Regions from separate parts of the Polaromonas sp. P1_F1 genome, predicted to be linked through region 1. Evidence: predicted binding sites of a transcription regulator. Region 1 holds the regulator's gene; each other region holds the start of a gene.
The links. The regulator sigma-54, encoded in region 1, starts transcription at its own class of promoters, with help from an activator protein. The targets are predictions, from matches to a motif close to TGGCANGNAANCTGCTTT.
Positions count from the first base shown of each region.

Region 2: the regulator sigma-54 is predicted to act here: its motif matches at 2,392-2,409, upstream of AC1DZE_RS13240 (transglutaminase family protein).
Region 3: the regulator sigma-54 is predicted to act here: its motif matches at 1,828-1,845, upstream of AC1DZE_RS21375 (formate/nitrite transporter family protein).

Region 1 is NZ_JBFUBJ010000009.1:86,701-90,833, reverse strand. It holds gene lptA (lipopolysaccharide transport periplasmic protein LptA) at 1-337, shown strand, start outside; gene lptB (LPS export ABC transporter ATP-binding protein) at 352-1,143, shown strand; gene AC1DZE_RS20310 (RNA polymerase factor sigma-54) at 1,288-2,823, shown strand; gene AC1DZE_RS20305 (THUMP domain-containing class I SAM-dependent RNA methyltransferase) at 2,866-4,133, shown strand, end outside.
Region 2 is NZ_JBFUBJ010000004.1:216,566-220,698, reverse strand. It holds gene AC1DZE_RS13265 (hypothetical protein) at 1-16, shown strand, start outside; partial or broken gene AC1DZE_RS13260 (hypothetical protein) at 39-140, shown strand; gene AC1DZE_RS13255 (hypothetical protein) at 408-884, shown strand; gene AC1DZE_RS13250 (hypothetical protein) at 887-1,312, opposite strand; gene AC1DZE_RS13245 (ComEC/Rec2 family competence protein) at 1,382-2,275, opposite strand; gene AC1DZE_RS13240 (transglutaminase family protein) at 2,538-4,133, shown strand, end outside.
Region 3 is NZ_JBFUBJ010000010.1:88,522-92,654, reverse strand. It holds gene AC1DZE_RS21380 (bifunctional protein-serine/threonine kinase/phosphatase) at 1-784, opposite strand, end outside; gene AC1DZE_RS21375 (formate/nitrite transporter family protein) at 856-1,668, opposite strand; gene AC1DZE_RS21370 (alkaline phosphatase D family protein) at 2,108-3,703, shown strand; gene AC1DZE_RS21365 (ketopantoate reductase family protein) at 3,802-4,133, opposite strand, start outside.

The sequences.
Region 1 (4,133 bases):
TGACGGCGTAGACGAATACATCGAAGGCGAAGGCGAACGCATTGAATATGACAGCCGTGCAGACCTGGTGAAGTTCATCAAGCGGGCGGTGGTGCGCCGCTACAACGGCGCCACCCTGGTGGACGAAACCACCGGCAGCCTGATTGTTTACGACAACAACACCGACGTCTTCACCGTGGATGGGGGCGCGCAAAATCGTACGGCCAGCAACCCCACAGGACGGGTTCGCGCCATGCTGTCACCCCGCGCGACAGCCTCGGCCCCCGTCGCGGCGCCGCCCGCAGGCCCCGCCCCGGTTCTGCGCCCCAGCACGACGCTGGGCAATGAAAAGAACTAGAAAGACCTGCACAGATGGATGTGGTGACTGACACTTCAGCGGCCCCGGCCGCTCCTGCCCTGACCCCCAGCCGCCTTGTTGCGCAAGGTCTGCAAAAATCGTACGGCAGCCGCAAGGTGGTGCAGGACGTTTCGCTGTCCGTGCAAAAAGGCGAAGTCGTGGGCCRGCTGGGCCCCAACGGCGCGGGCAAAACGACCTCGTTCTACATGATCGTGGGCCTGGTGCGCGCCGATGCAGGCGAAATTTCCATCGACGGCGAGTCGGTCGAGCACATGCCGATTCACCTGCGTGCCCGCCTGGGCCTGAGCTACCTGCCGCAGGAAGCGTCGATTTTCCGCAAGCTCACGGTCGAAGAAAACGTGCGTGCCGTGCTGGAGCTGCAGCTCGACAAAACCGGAAAGCCGCTGGGGCGCGCAGACATCGAGTCGCGGCTCGACGCGCTGCTGCAGGATTTGCGGGTAGATCATTTGCGCAACTCACCGGCACCGGCGCTCTCGGGCGGCGAGCGCCGCCGGGTCGAAATCGCGCGGGCGCTGGCAACCCAGCCGCGCTTCATCCTGCTGGATGAGCCCTTTGCCGGTATCGACCCCATTGCCGTGATCGAAATCCAGCGCATCATCGGTTTCCTCAAATCGCGCGGCATCGGCGTGCTGATCACCGACCACAACGTGCGTGAAACACTGGGCATTTGCGACCACGCCTACATCATCAGCGACGGCCATGTGCTGGCGCAAGGCACACCGTCCGAGATCGTGAACAACGCCGATGTACGAAGAGTCTATCTCGGCGAACACTTCAAGATGTGAAGATGGTTCCCCCCTGTTGTCGCTCACTTCGTGTAGCTCCCTCTCCCCCTCTGGGGACGGCGCCTGCGGCCTGGCGAAGCCAGTTCCGCGGCCCCTGCTGGCCGAAGACATGTCGTTTTATCTTTCCGCACATTTGAAAATCCAGTGAAACAAGGCCTGTCACTCCGCGTCTCGCAGCATCTTGCGCTGACGCCCCAGCTGCAGCAGTCGATCCGGCTGTTGCAGCTGTCGACGCTTGAGTTGAGCCAGGAGGTCGAGCAGATGCTCGACGAAAACCCGTTTCTGGAAGTGTCGGAAGAGACGGCGGTGCGCGAAGAGTTTGGGCTGGAGCACATCAACACGCCGGTAAGCCAGGACAGCCGCGAGTTTGAATCTGCTACGGATTCGATAGCTGGCGGCGCAGACGAGACTGGCGCTACAGCCCCGAATGACGCAGAAGTCAGTGCGGAGCCCAAGCTCGAGGAAAGCTGGGAAGGCGATGGCACGGTAGAAACCACGCCCGACGACAGCGAGTGGGGAAGCGACGCACCGGCGCGCAAGAACAACAATGAAGAGAGCGAAGCCGAGGCCTCCGACCTCACGGGCAGCCATGAGTCGCTGCAGGACCACCTGCACCGGCAATCGCTGAGCTTGCGCCTGTCGGAGGAAGATCGCGCCGCGCTGCACTTCCTCATTGAATCGCTCAACGACGACGGCTACCTTGAAGACAGCCTGGCGTCGCTCGCGGCCGGTCTTGCAAGAGATGACATGGCGCAGGCGGAAGAGCTGGAGCAGCGTTTTGCGATGGCGCTCAAGCTGCTGCACCACATGGAGCCTGCCGGTGTCGGTGCGCGCAACCTGGCGGAATGCCTGAGCCTGCAACTGCTGGACTGCAAGGACTGCGAAGAAACCCGCGCAGCCATTGCCATGTGCAAGCAGCCCATGGAGCTGCTGGCCAAGCGCGATGTCAAGCGCCTGTCGCACCTGTGTGGGTTCACCGAAGCCGCCATCAAGGGCGCCATCACGGTGATTGGCCGGCTCGACCCCAAGCCCGGGCGCCGCTTTGTGAACGTGGAGCGCAACCTGATCGTGCCCGACGTCATCGTCATCAAATCGGGCCGGGGCTTCAAGGTTTCGCTCAATGGCGACGTCATGCCGCGCCTTCGCGTGCACGACATTTATGCCAATGCCCTCAAGCAGCACAAAGGCCAGGGCGGCCAGGCGCTGCAGCAGCGCCTGCAGGAGGCCCGCTGGTTCATCAAGAACATCCAGCAGCGCTTTGACACCATCCTGCGCGTAAGCAGCGCGATTGTGGAACGGCAGAAAAACTTCTTCACGCACGGCGAACTCGCCATGCGGCCGCTGGTGCTGCGCGAAATCGCCGATGAACTGGGCCTGCATGAGTCCACCATCTCCCGCGTGACCACGGCCAAGTACATGGGCACCCCTTTCGGTACTTTCGAGCTCAAGTATTTCTTCGGTTCCGCACTCGGCACCGAAACCGGCGGCAATGCTTCCAGCACAGCGGTGCGCGCGCTCATCAAACAATTTGTCTCGTCAGAAAGCCTCAAGAAGCCGCTCAGCGACAACCAGATTTCCGAAATGCTCAAGGAGCAGGGCATTGAATGCGCCCGCCGCACCGTGGCCAAGTACCGCGAGGCGCTCCGCATCGCGCCCGCCAACCTGCGCAAATCACTCTAGCCGCCCAATCAGGCCGCGCTGCCCCGCCCCTCAAAGTCAGTCATGAATCAACTCCAACTCTTTTTACCGTGCGCCGCAGGCGTCGAAACCCTGCTGGCCACCGAGGTCAAGCGTGTCACCGGGATCGACGGCAAAGCCTGGCGCGCCGGCGTGCAGCTGCAGGCTTCGTGGCGCGACGCGTTGCAGCTCAACCTGCACAGCCGGCTGGCGCAGCGCGTGCTGATCGAGCTGCAGCACAACCAGTACCGCAGCGAACAAGACCTCTACAACGCAGCTGCCAACGTGGCCTGGGAAATCTGGTTCACGCCCAAGCAGACCTTCAAGGTCGAGATCACGGCCCAGCACAGCCCGCTGCAAAGCCTGAACTTCGCGGCGCTGAAGATCAAGGACGCGATCGCCGACCGCTTTCGCGCCAAGTTCGACGACGTGCGGCCCAGCGTCGACACGCGCTGGCCCGACGTGCGCGTCTACGTGCACCTGACGACGGACACCGTCACGGTCTACATCGACACCTCGGGCGAGCCGCTCTTCAAGCGCGGCTGGCGCGAAGACAAGGGTGATGCCCCGCTGAAGGAAACCCTGGCCGCCGCCATGATTGCCGCCAGCGGATGGGATCAGCTCTGTAAAGAAGGCGTGCCGCTCTATGACCCCTGCTGCGGCTCGGGCACCATCGCGATTGAAGCCGCGCAAATCGCCTGCAACATTGCGCCCGGCATCAACCGCCGTTTTGCCTTTCAGAAATACCTGCCCTTCCAGGGCCATGTCTGGGACGGCCTGCTCGACCAGGCCGAAGCCGCCATCACCGAACCTACAGCGCCGGTGTTCGGCAGCGACGTGTCTTTCCGCATGGTCGACTTTGCCGAACGCAATGCCGAGCGTGCCGGTGTGGCCAATGCGGTGGAATTCCGCGGCGGCGACGCCCTGCAGCGCATGCCGCCCGCGCCTTCGGGCGTGATGCTGGTGAATCCGCCTTACGGCGAGCGTATTGATGTGGCAGGTGTGGCCGGCATCACCGGCGTGCAGGGGCGCGACCAGCGCCGCCAGCAAGGACAGGCCGAAGGACGCGTGCAGCAGGACCACCGCAACCAGCCCATCGACGAATTTGGCCAGCCGCTGAACCGGGACAGCGGTGATCGGGGTGACACACGTGAAGAACCCGCCTTCGAGACATCGCGCGACCGCTCGGCGAACCCCGGCCGCGAGCAGGCACAAAACGCCTGGGGCGAAGAAGCGACGGAGTTTTTTCCACAACTGGCCGCGCACTGGAAGAAAAATTACGCCGGCTGGACCGCTCACGTGCTCACACCCGA
Region 2 (4,133 bases), on a different contig from region 1:
CGCGCTGAAGCAATGAGAACGCGGCAACTGTCAGGAAGATCTTTGATCTTGCCTGCAATACGGGCTTCAGTGATCAAGCGATAGCGAATCAACTGAATGACGCACCGACCTTTAACGGAGTCACGTGGGATAGACGCTCCGTTAATCGACTGCTTGAGAATCGGGATGTACTAGGCACGGACGACTACCCGCGAGTCGTTCACGAAAATGCGTTTGAGTGGGCCAGGAAACTGCCTGAATCCGCTGCCAAGGGTGATCCAGATACGGACGACGAGGTCAACAACTTATTGACCGATGTGTGCAAGTGCGCAGAATGCATGCAGACATTGAAATGGCGGGCTGGTCACAGTGACAAGAATCCTCCACATTTAGTTTGTCTGACTGCTTGGGAGCCAGGAACATCAGACATGGAAGCCCAACTAAAGGCGCAGGGAAGCAGCTACCAGAAACACCACGCGGAATTGAAATGGGATTATGGGCAGATTGAGTCGCTGATCTTTCACGTCATGGATGCTGCCACTTACCCGCTCTTTCCCGAGTTACCAGGCACTGATCCAGTTGCGCTGACTAAAAAACTGTACGCGCGCCATGAAGCGCTAAGAGCCAAGGCGGGAGCGAGGAGCCCTAATGAAGAGGTTGAATATCGCGCTGTACGCCTGAAAATAAGAGATGGTTGGGCGCACCACTTGTCGTACCTGTACTTTGATGAGTACGACGACGATGGAAAGAAACCTGTCATTGAGGTTTCGTTGAATGACGGAACAAAACTGACATATCGCCCTGAAGATGAAGATGGGCTAGTGACCTACATCACGAAGCGTCTGCATGCAGGACCTGTAGTGTCAGACGAAAATCCACTGCACGGCTTCAACTTCAAACCGTAGCGTCAAGCGGATTTTGCTGCCCTCTGGCGCATGTACTGCACGTGCATAGCCGCGTAAAAGGTCGGGGCTCGTGCAAGTGCCGCGTCAATCGTTGCGGAGAGATTTGCCACTAGGCGCTGTATCTCTTCAACATCTGCCTGCGCCTTTGTATCCGCTGCCAGCTTGTGCGCTAGATCAAGTTGCTTGCTTTGCAGTACGACGGTGAACAAAATTCCAATAAACGCCAGGAACCCCAAGAATGGGCTTAAGAGGCCGGTATAAAAATCACCGAAATGCGCCCAGACTTCTTGACTTGAGGAGAGTTCAAACCAATGACCAGGAGCGAACTTCCAGAAGTAGAGCCCCAACACGGTCCAATTTGCCAATACGCAAATCACCAATAGTCTGATTATGAATTTGTTTAAGTTCCGTTTTGAGATTGCTTCCATCCCGCCTCCTTTGTTGTGTTATTGATCGAATGTACATCCTGGGTTCTTTGGATTATTATGTTTTGGTAGTTACTTGATACTCATCAAGTGAGCTACGCCCGTGGCACGAAACACATCCCAGTCGGCGCGCTCTATGGCAGCCTGGTCGCCGACCACCAGTGCGGCAATGACACCGGCCAGTTGGCGGTTTTCGATGCGCTGAAAGATCGCTTCGCGCACGGCTTGCCGGATCTGTTCTATGGGGTGCTGCCAGCTGCTGGAAAGTTTCGCCGGCGGTGTGTCGCGCGGGCCGGCACGTACATAGCCGGTGGCCTGGATGCCCTGCTCCCACAGCCAGAGTTCGTAGTCAAAACCAAAAGGATTGCTGTTGCCGTGCGGCGCCTTGAGCCGCACCGTCATCTGCCAGCGTTCGCCGGCGCGCAGGACTTGCGGCTGACGCTGCAGGGCCAGCGCTATCTCGAATGGGTCGGCGTCTTGGGCCGGCACGGCGGGCTCGCGCCCGGCAAAGCCCGAATACCAGCCCAGCATGACGTGCGGCGGCAAGGTGACTTTGCCACCATTGAGGCGGGCAGATTCCACGGCCAGGCGAAAGCGCACGCCGTCTTCTCCGGGTTGCGGCATCGCCAGCACCTGACCCGTGACCTCGATATCGCGGCCCTCCAGCGCCGGATCGAGCGCCGCAGTCAGGAAAACGCCGGCACGCCAGCCCGTGAGGCCCACACCGAGCAAGGCAGCGAGGGCAAAGGCCGAAACCACCCTGCCCCACGAAGGAAGGCGCAGCCTGCCAAAGCGCAGGTACAGGCCAGCCAGGGTGCAGGCCAGCAGTGCCATGGCGGCATATACCGGTTGCGGCCACAAGGCGGACTGCTGCAACTGCAAGGCAACACCCGCAATAAAACCGGCAAACACCGGCCCCGGGCTTGCCGCATACAGCCGTGCCCCGGCCGATACAGGTCGATTCAAACCCCGCCTCCCCTTTGAACTGTTTTTATGCACTGACCGCTTTGAGCTTAACGGGAAAGCGCGGCAGGTAAACAACAAACAGCGCCAAACAGCCGGTTCACACTCAAGAGACCACGTGGCGCAGCTCTTGCTTTCAGAAATGCCACCAAATCCGGGTAAGCTGTTTACACGGCGTTCCTGAGACCGCAAGATGTGGCGGTCTGTTGAACGTATTTTCCTGAGGGCGTGATTGCACGCCCGTTCCTTTAAAAGCGAGGTTGCCTTGTCCATCCACGTCGCCCTGAGCCACATCACGCATTACAAATACGACCGCCTGGTCAAACTCGGCCCCCAGGTCGTCCGCCTGCGGCCTGCGCCGCACAGCCGCACACAYGTACTGTCGTATTCCCTCAGGGTTGAGCCCGCCGGCCACTTCATCAACTGGCAGCAGGACCCGTTTGCCAATTACCAGGCCCGGCTCGTGTTTCCAGAGCCGACGCGCGAGTTCAAGGTCACGGTGGACCTGGTGGTGGAAATGGCGGTGTTCAACCCGTTCGACTTCTTCCTGGAGCCCGCCGCCGAGGAATTCCCGTTTACCTACAACGCGCTGCAGGCCCGCGAACTGGCGCCCTACCTGGCCACCCAGCCGGCCACGCCGCTGCTCAAGCGCTACCTTGAAAAAATCGACCACACGCCCAAACGCACCATCGACTTTCTGGTGGGCCTGAACCAGGGCCTGCAGTCGGACATCAAATACTCCATCCGCATGGAGCCCGGCGTGCAGACGCCTGAAGAAACCCTGCGCCTGGCCTGCGGCTCCTGCCGCGACACCGGCTGGCTGCTGGTGCAGCTGCTGCGGCACATGGGCCTGGCCGCGCGCTTTGTCTCGGGCTATTTGATCCAGCTGAAAGCTGACGTCAAATCCATCGACGGCCCCAGCGGTGCGGAAGCTGATTTCACCGACCTGCACGCCTGGTGCGAGGTGTTTTTGCCCGGTGCCGGCTGGGTCGGCCTGGACCCGACCTCGGGCCTGATGGCCGGCGAAGGCCACATTCCGCTGGCGTGCACGCCCGAGCCGTCGAGCGCAGCGCCGGTCGAAGGCGGCGTCGACAAATCCGAAGTCGAGTTCGAGCACCACATGGCGGTGCAGCGCATTTACGAGTCACCACGCGTGACCAAGCCCTACACCGAGGAGCAATGGCAAGCGGTGCTGGCGCTCGGCGAAAAGGTCGATGAAGACCTGGCGGCCGGCGACGTGCGCCTGACCATGGGCGGCGAGCCGACCTTTGTGGCCACCACCGACCGCGACGCGGCCGAATGGAACATCGACGCGCTGGGCCCGACCAAACGAGGCTATGCGACCGAACTCGTGCAAAAGCTGCGCGCCGAATATGGCGAAGGCGGTTTCCTGCATTTCGGCCAGGGCAAGTGGTACCCGGGCGAGCAATTGCCGCGCTGGGCACTCAGCATTTTCTGGCGCAAGGACGGCCAGCCGATCTGGCAGAACCCGAGCCTCTTCGCCGACGAGCGTCAGCCCTGCAACTACACCAGCGCCGACGCGCAGCGTTTTGTGCAGACACTGGCGGGCAAGCTGGGCCTGGCCACCACCTACATCACGCCAGGCTATGAAGATACCTGGTACTACCTCTGGCGCGAGCGCCGGCTGCCGGTCAACGTCGACCCGTTTGATTCGAAGCTGGACGACGCCATGGAGCGCGAACGCCTGCGCCGCGTCTTCATGCAGGGCCTGGATTCGGTGGTGGGCTACGTGCTGCCGCTACAAACCAAGGAGCAACTCAAGCAACGAAACGCAGGCGCCTCGCCCGCGCTGAGTGGGCCCAAATGGACCACCGGCCCCTGGTTTTTCCGCGAAGAACGC
Region 3 (4,133 bases), on a different contig from region 1:
GCGGCAGGCCCGACAGCTGCTGGAGCAGCTCGCCGGCCTGCCCGTTGGGCAGCTCATCGACGCGGACAATTTGTGCCGTGAGGTTGTCGCCACTGCCTCGCTCCAGGGCTTTTTCGACGATGGACTTGGCTGCCATATCCAGCCCGCCAGGCTCGTCGGCACAGATGTGGATGAGGCCGGCCATGTCGTATTCGCTGACGTGTTCATACACGCCGTCGGTGGCCAGAAGAAAGATGTCGCCCTGCTCCACCTGCTGGGTCTGGTAGTCGATCTCAAGCTGCGGCTTGAAGCCCAGCGCGCGGCCCAGATAGCTTTGGCCCTGGGAAATCCACACACGGTGGTCGTTGGTCAGTTGTTCCAGCGCCTTGCCGCGCAGGCGGTAAATGCGTGAATCACCGACATGAAAAATATGCGCAGTGGTCGACTTGATGACCATGGCACTCAGGGTGCACACATAGCCTTTGTCCTTGTCGTAGCGGTACTGGCTTTTCTGTGTCTGCGCATGCAGCCAGGAGTTGGTGGCGCTCAGGATCCGCTCGGCCGATGTCTTGACCGACCAGGCTTCCGAGGTGCAGTAATAGTCCTCAAGGAAACCGGTGACGGCGTACTGGCTGGCCACGTCGCTGACGGCACTGCTGCTGATGCCGTCGGCCAATGCAATGGCAATGCCCTTGGCGCTCAGTTGCGGCTCTTTGGGTACATAGATGCCGTGGAAATCCTGGTTGGTTTCCTTGCGGCCCTTGTCCGAATACTGGCCTGCCGATATCTTCAGTTCACTGGACATGTGGGGTACCGGCAAAGCCCCCGCGCATCTTTGTATCTTGCATGCGCGGGAGCTTTTGTTTTGAAAGCAGATTATTTAAAGGAACGTGACGGTCCGGTTTTAATGTGCGTGGCATACAGCGTCAAGCCGGTGAAGGCCAGGCCGCCCACCAGGTTGCCCAGCACCGTCGGAATTTCGTTCCAGATCAGGTAGTCCATGATGGTGAAATGCGCGCCCAGCAGCAGGCCGGACGGGAACAGGAACATGTTCACGATGGAATGCTCGAACACCATGTAGAAGAACAGCATGATGGGCATCCACATCGCGATCACCTTGCCGCTCACCTGGGTGGAGATCATCGCCCCCACCACGCCGGCCGACACCATCCAGTTGCACAGCATGCCGCGCACGAACAATGTGAGCATGCCGTTGGCGCCGTACTTCTGGTAGCCCAGCGTGCGGTTCTCGCCCACAACGCCGATGGCCTTGCCCACGGCGTTGGGCTCGGTCGAAAAGCCGTTGGTGACGTAGATTGCCATCATCACGGCCACCGTGAAGGCACCCAGGAAGTTGCCGGTGAACACCAGGCCCCAATTGCGCAGAACGCCCTTGACCGTGACGCCCGGGCGTTTGTCGATCAGCGCCAGCGGGCACAGCACGAACACGCCGGTGAGCAAGTCGAAGCCGAACAGGTAGAGCATGACAAAACCGACCGGAAACAGCACGGCGCCCAGCAGCGGCTGGCCGGTTTGCACGTTGATGGTGACGGCGAACCAGGCCGCCAGCGCCAGGATGGCGCCGGCCATATAGGCCCGGATCACGGTGTCGCGGGTAGACATGAAGATTTTGGATTCACCCGCATCCACCATCTTGGTCACAAATTCCGAAGGCACTAAATAAGCCATACGATCCCTCTAAATCCTGTTTTGCCAAAAAAAAATCCACTTCGAGATCTTCAAAAAGATTGAAGACCGAAGTGGACGCCGTTATCCATTCAGATCGATTGGGCACCGCGAAGCTCGCTTTACCCTGCGCAGGCCTTCGTCAGCCTGACCTCAGGGATGCAAGCACATACCGTGCCGCTAGCAAAACACCGCGGATCCGGCCTTGCTGGCCCCCGGAGGCACTGCGGAGGCGATTGCGTCGCCCCAAATTTGTGCATTTCAACGCCATTGACAAATATTTTGGTGCCAACCGTTACATCGTCTGGCCACCCAGGCGCTGGCTTGGACGATGCGCACCCGGCAGCACCACAGCTTTTCGACGGGCAGATGATTCATGAAGCTGACATGTCCTGCCAAAAGAATAGGCGCTCCAACGCCACTACTTTTTCTGGAGAAACCCATGGATCGCCGACAATTTGTTAATTCGACTGCTGCCGTGTTGGGAGGCTCGGCCATGGTGCTTCCCCGCCTCGCCAAGGCGCAGTCAGCCCCTGCCCTCATCACGCGCGAAGCCATGCGGCCCCAAATGGCCCACGGGGTTCAAAGTGGCGACCCAAAAGCGGACGGCGCGGTGATATGGACCCGCAGCGACCGGCCTTCACGCCTTTGGCTCGAGTGGGCAACGACCGCCAGTTTTACCAATGCCACGCGCGTGCGGGGCCCTTACCTGATGGACGACACCGACTTCACCGGGCGCGTGGACCTGACGGGCCTGCCGGCGGGCCAGGAAATTTTCTACCGGGTGGTGCTGCAAGACCTGCATAACGAACGTGTGCTGTCTGAAGCCGTGGCCGGCCACCTGCGTCTGCCTGCCGGCGCAGGGGCCAAGGCTGTACGCGACGTGCGCTTCACATGGAGTGGCGATACGGCCGGGCAAGGCTGGGGCATCAACGAGGCATGGGGCGGCATGAAAATCTACGAGCAGATGCGAAAGGTCAACCCTGACTTCTTCCTGCATTGTGGCGACACGATTTACGCCGATGGTCCCATCACGGCGCAGGTCAAGCTTGCTGATGGTTCCCTCTGGAACAACGTGGTCACCGAAGAGGTCAGCAAGGTCGCGGAAACACTCAACGAGTACCGCGGCCGCTATCGCTACAACCTGATGGACACCAATGTGCGCCGCATGGCAGCTGAAGTGCCGCAAATCTGGCAATGGGATGACCACGAGGTGGCCAATAACTGGTCTGACTCCAAAGACTTCGGTGCCGACAAGCGTTACACCGAAAAGAATGTGCCCTTGCTGGTGGCGCGCGCCACCCGGGCCTTTCATGAATTTGCGCCCATACGCCGTACCGCCGACGTGGAGAGTGAGCGTGTGTACCGCCATTTGCCCCAAGGCCCCCTGCTGGACATGTTTGTGGTCGACATGCGCAGCTATCGCGGTCCCAACAGCCATAACCTGCAAACCAGCGAAACCGAAGAAAGCGCCTTTATGGGCCGCCCTCAAGTTGCCTGGCTGCTGGACGGCCTGAAGCGCTCAAAATCGGTCTGGAAAGTGATCGCCGCCGACATGCCCATCAGCCTGCATGTGGACGATGGCAAAGACAGCGACGGCCGCAGCCGCTGGGAAGCCATCGCCAACGGTGACGATGGCGTCCCCCTGGGTCGCGAAATCGAAATTGCGCGCCTGCTGCGCGAGATCAAGCGTGCCGGCATCAAGAATGTGGTGTGGCTGACGGCCGATGTTCACTACACCGCCGCGCATTATTTCGACCCGGCCAAGGCCAGGTTCAATGATTTTTCGCCATTCTGGGAGTTTGTGTCGGGTCCGCTCAACGCCGGTGGATTTGGGCCCAACAAAACCGACGCCACCTTCGGCATGCAGGTGATGTACCAGAAAGCCCCCACCGAAGTGAACGCGCCACCCACCAACGGCATGCAGTTCTTTGGCCAGGTCGACATCGACGCGAAAACCAGGGCCATGACAGTCACCTTGAAAGACCTGGCCGGCGCGTCGCTTTACACCAAGACACTGGCGCCGCAACGCGCCTGACCGGCTGAAACACGAGGCCGCGTCAAAGCCGCGGTAGCGCAGTCAGCTTCGCTGCGTCGGCAGTGCTCTGGTGCACTGGCCGGCAGCAACTGAATGCGTCACTTGCCTTCCATTAACTTCACCAGCGCCCACAACACCCGGTTCGCCGGCGTGGCCACACCCAGCGCTTCACCGCGCCTGACGACCAGCCCGTTGAGGTAGTCGATCTCGGTGGGTTTGCCGCGCGCCAGGTCTTGTGCGGTGGATGACAACTGGTTGGGCATGCTGCCGGCCAGCTTGTCCACGGCCAGGTGCATGTCGCCCTGCACCTGCACGCCTTCGGCCTCTGCCACGGCCAGGCATTCGGCCACCACGTCGCGCATGACGTCTTTCACGCCCTCGCCCTGCACGGTTTTGCCGTACGGCAGCTGCGCGATGGCCGAGACGGCGT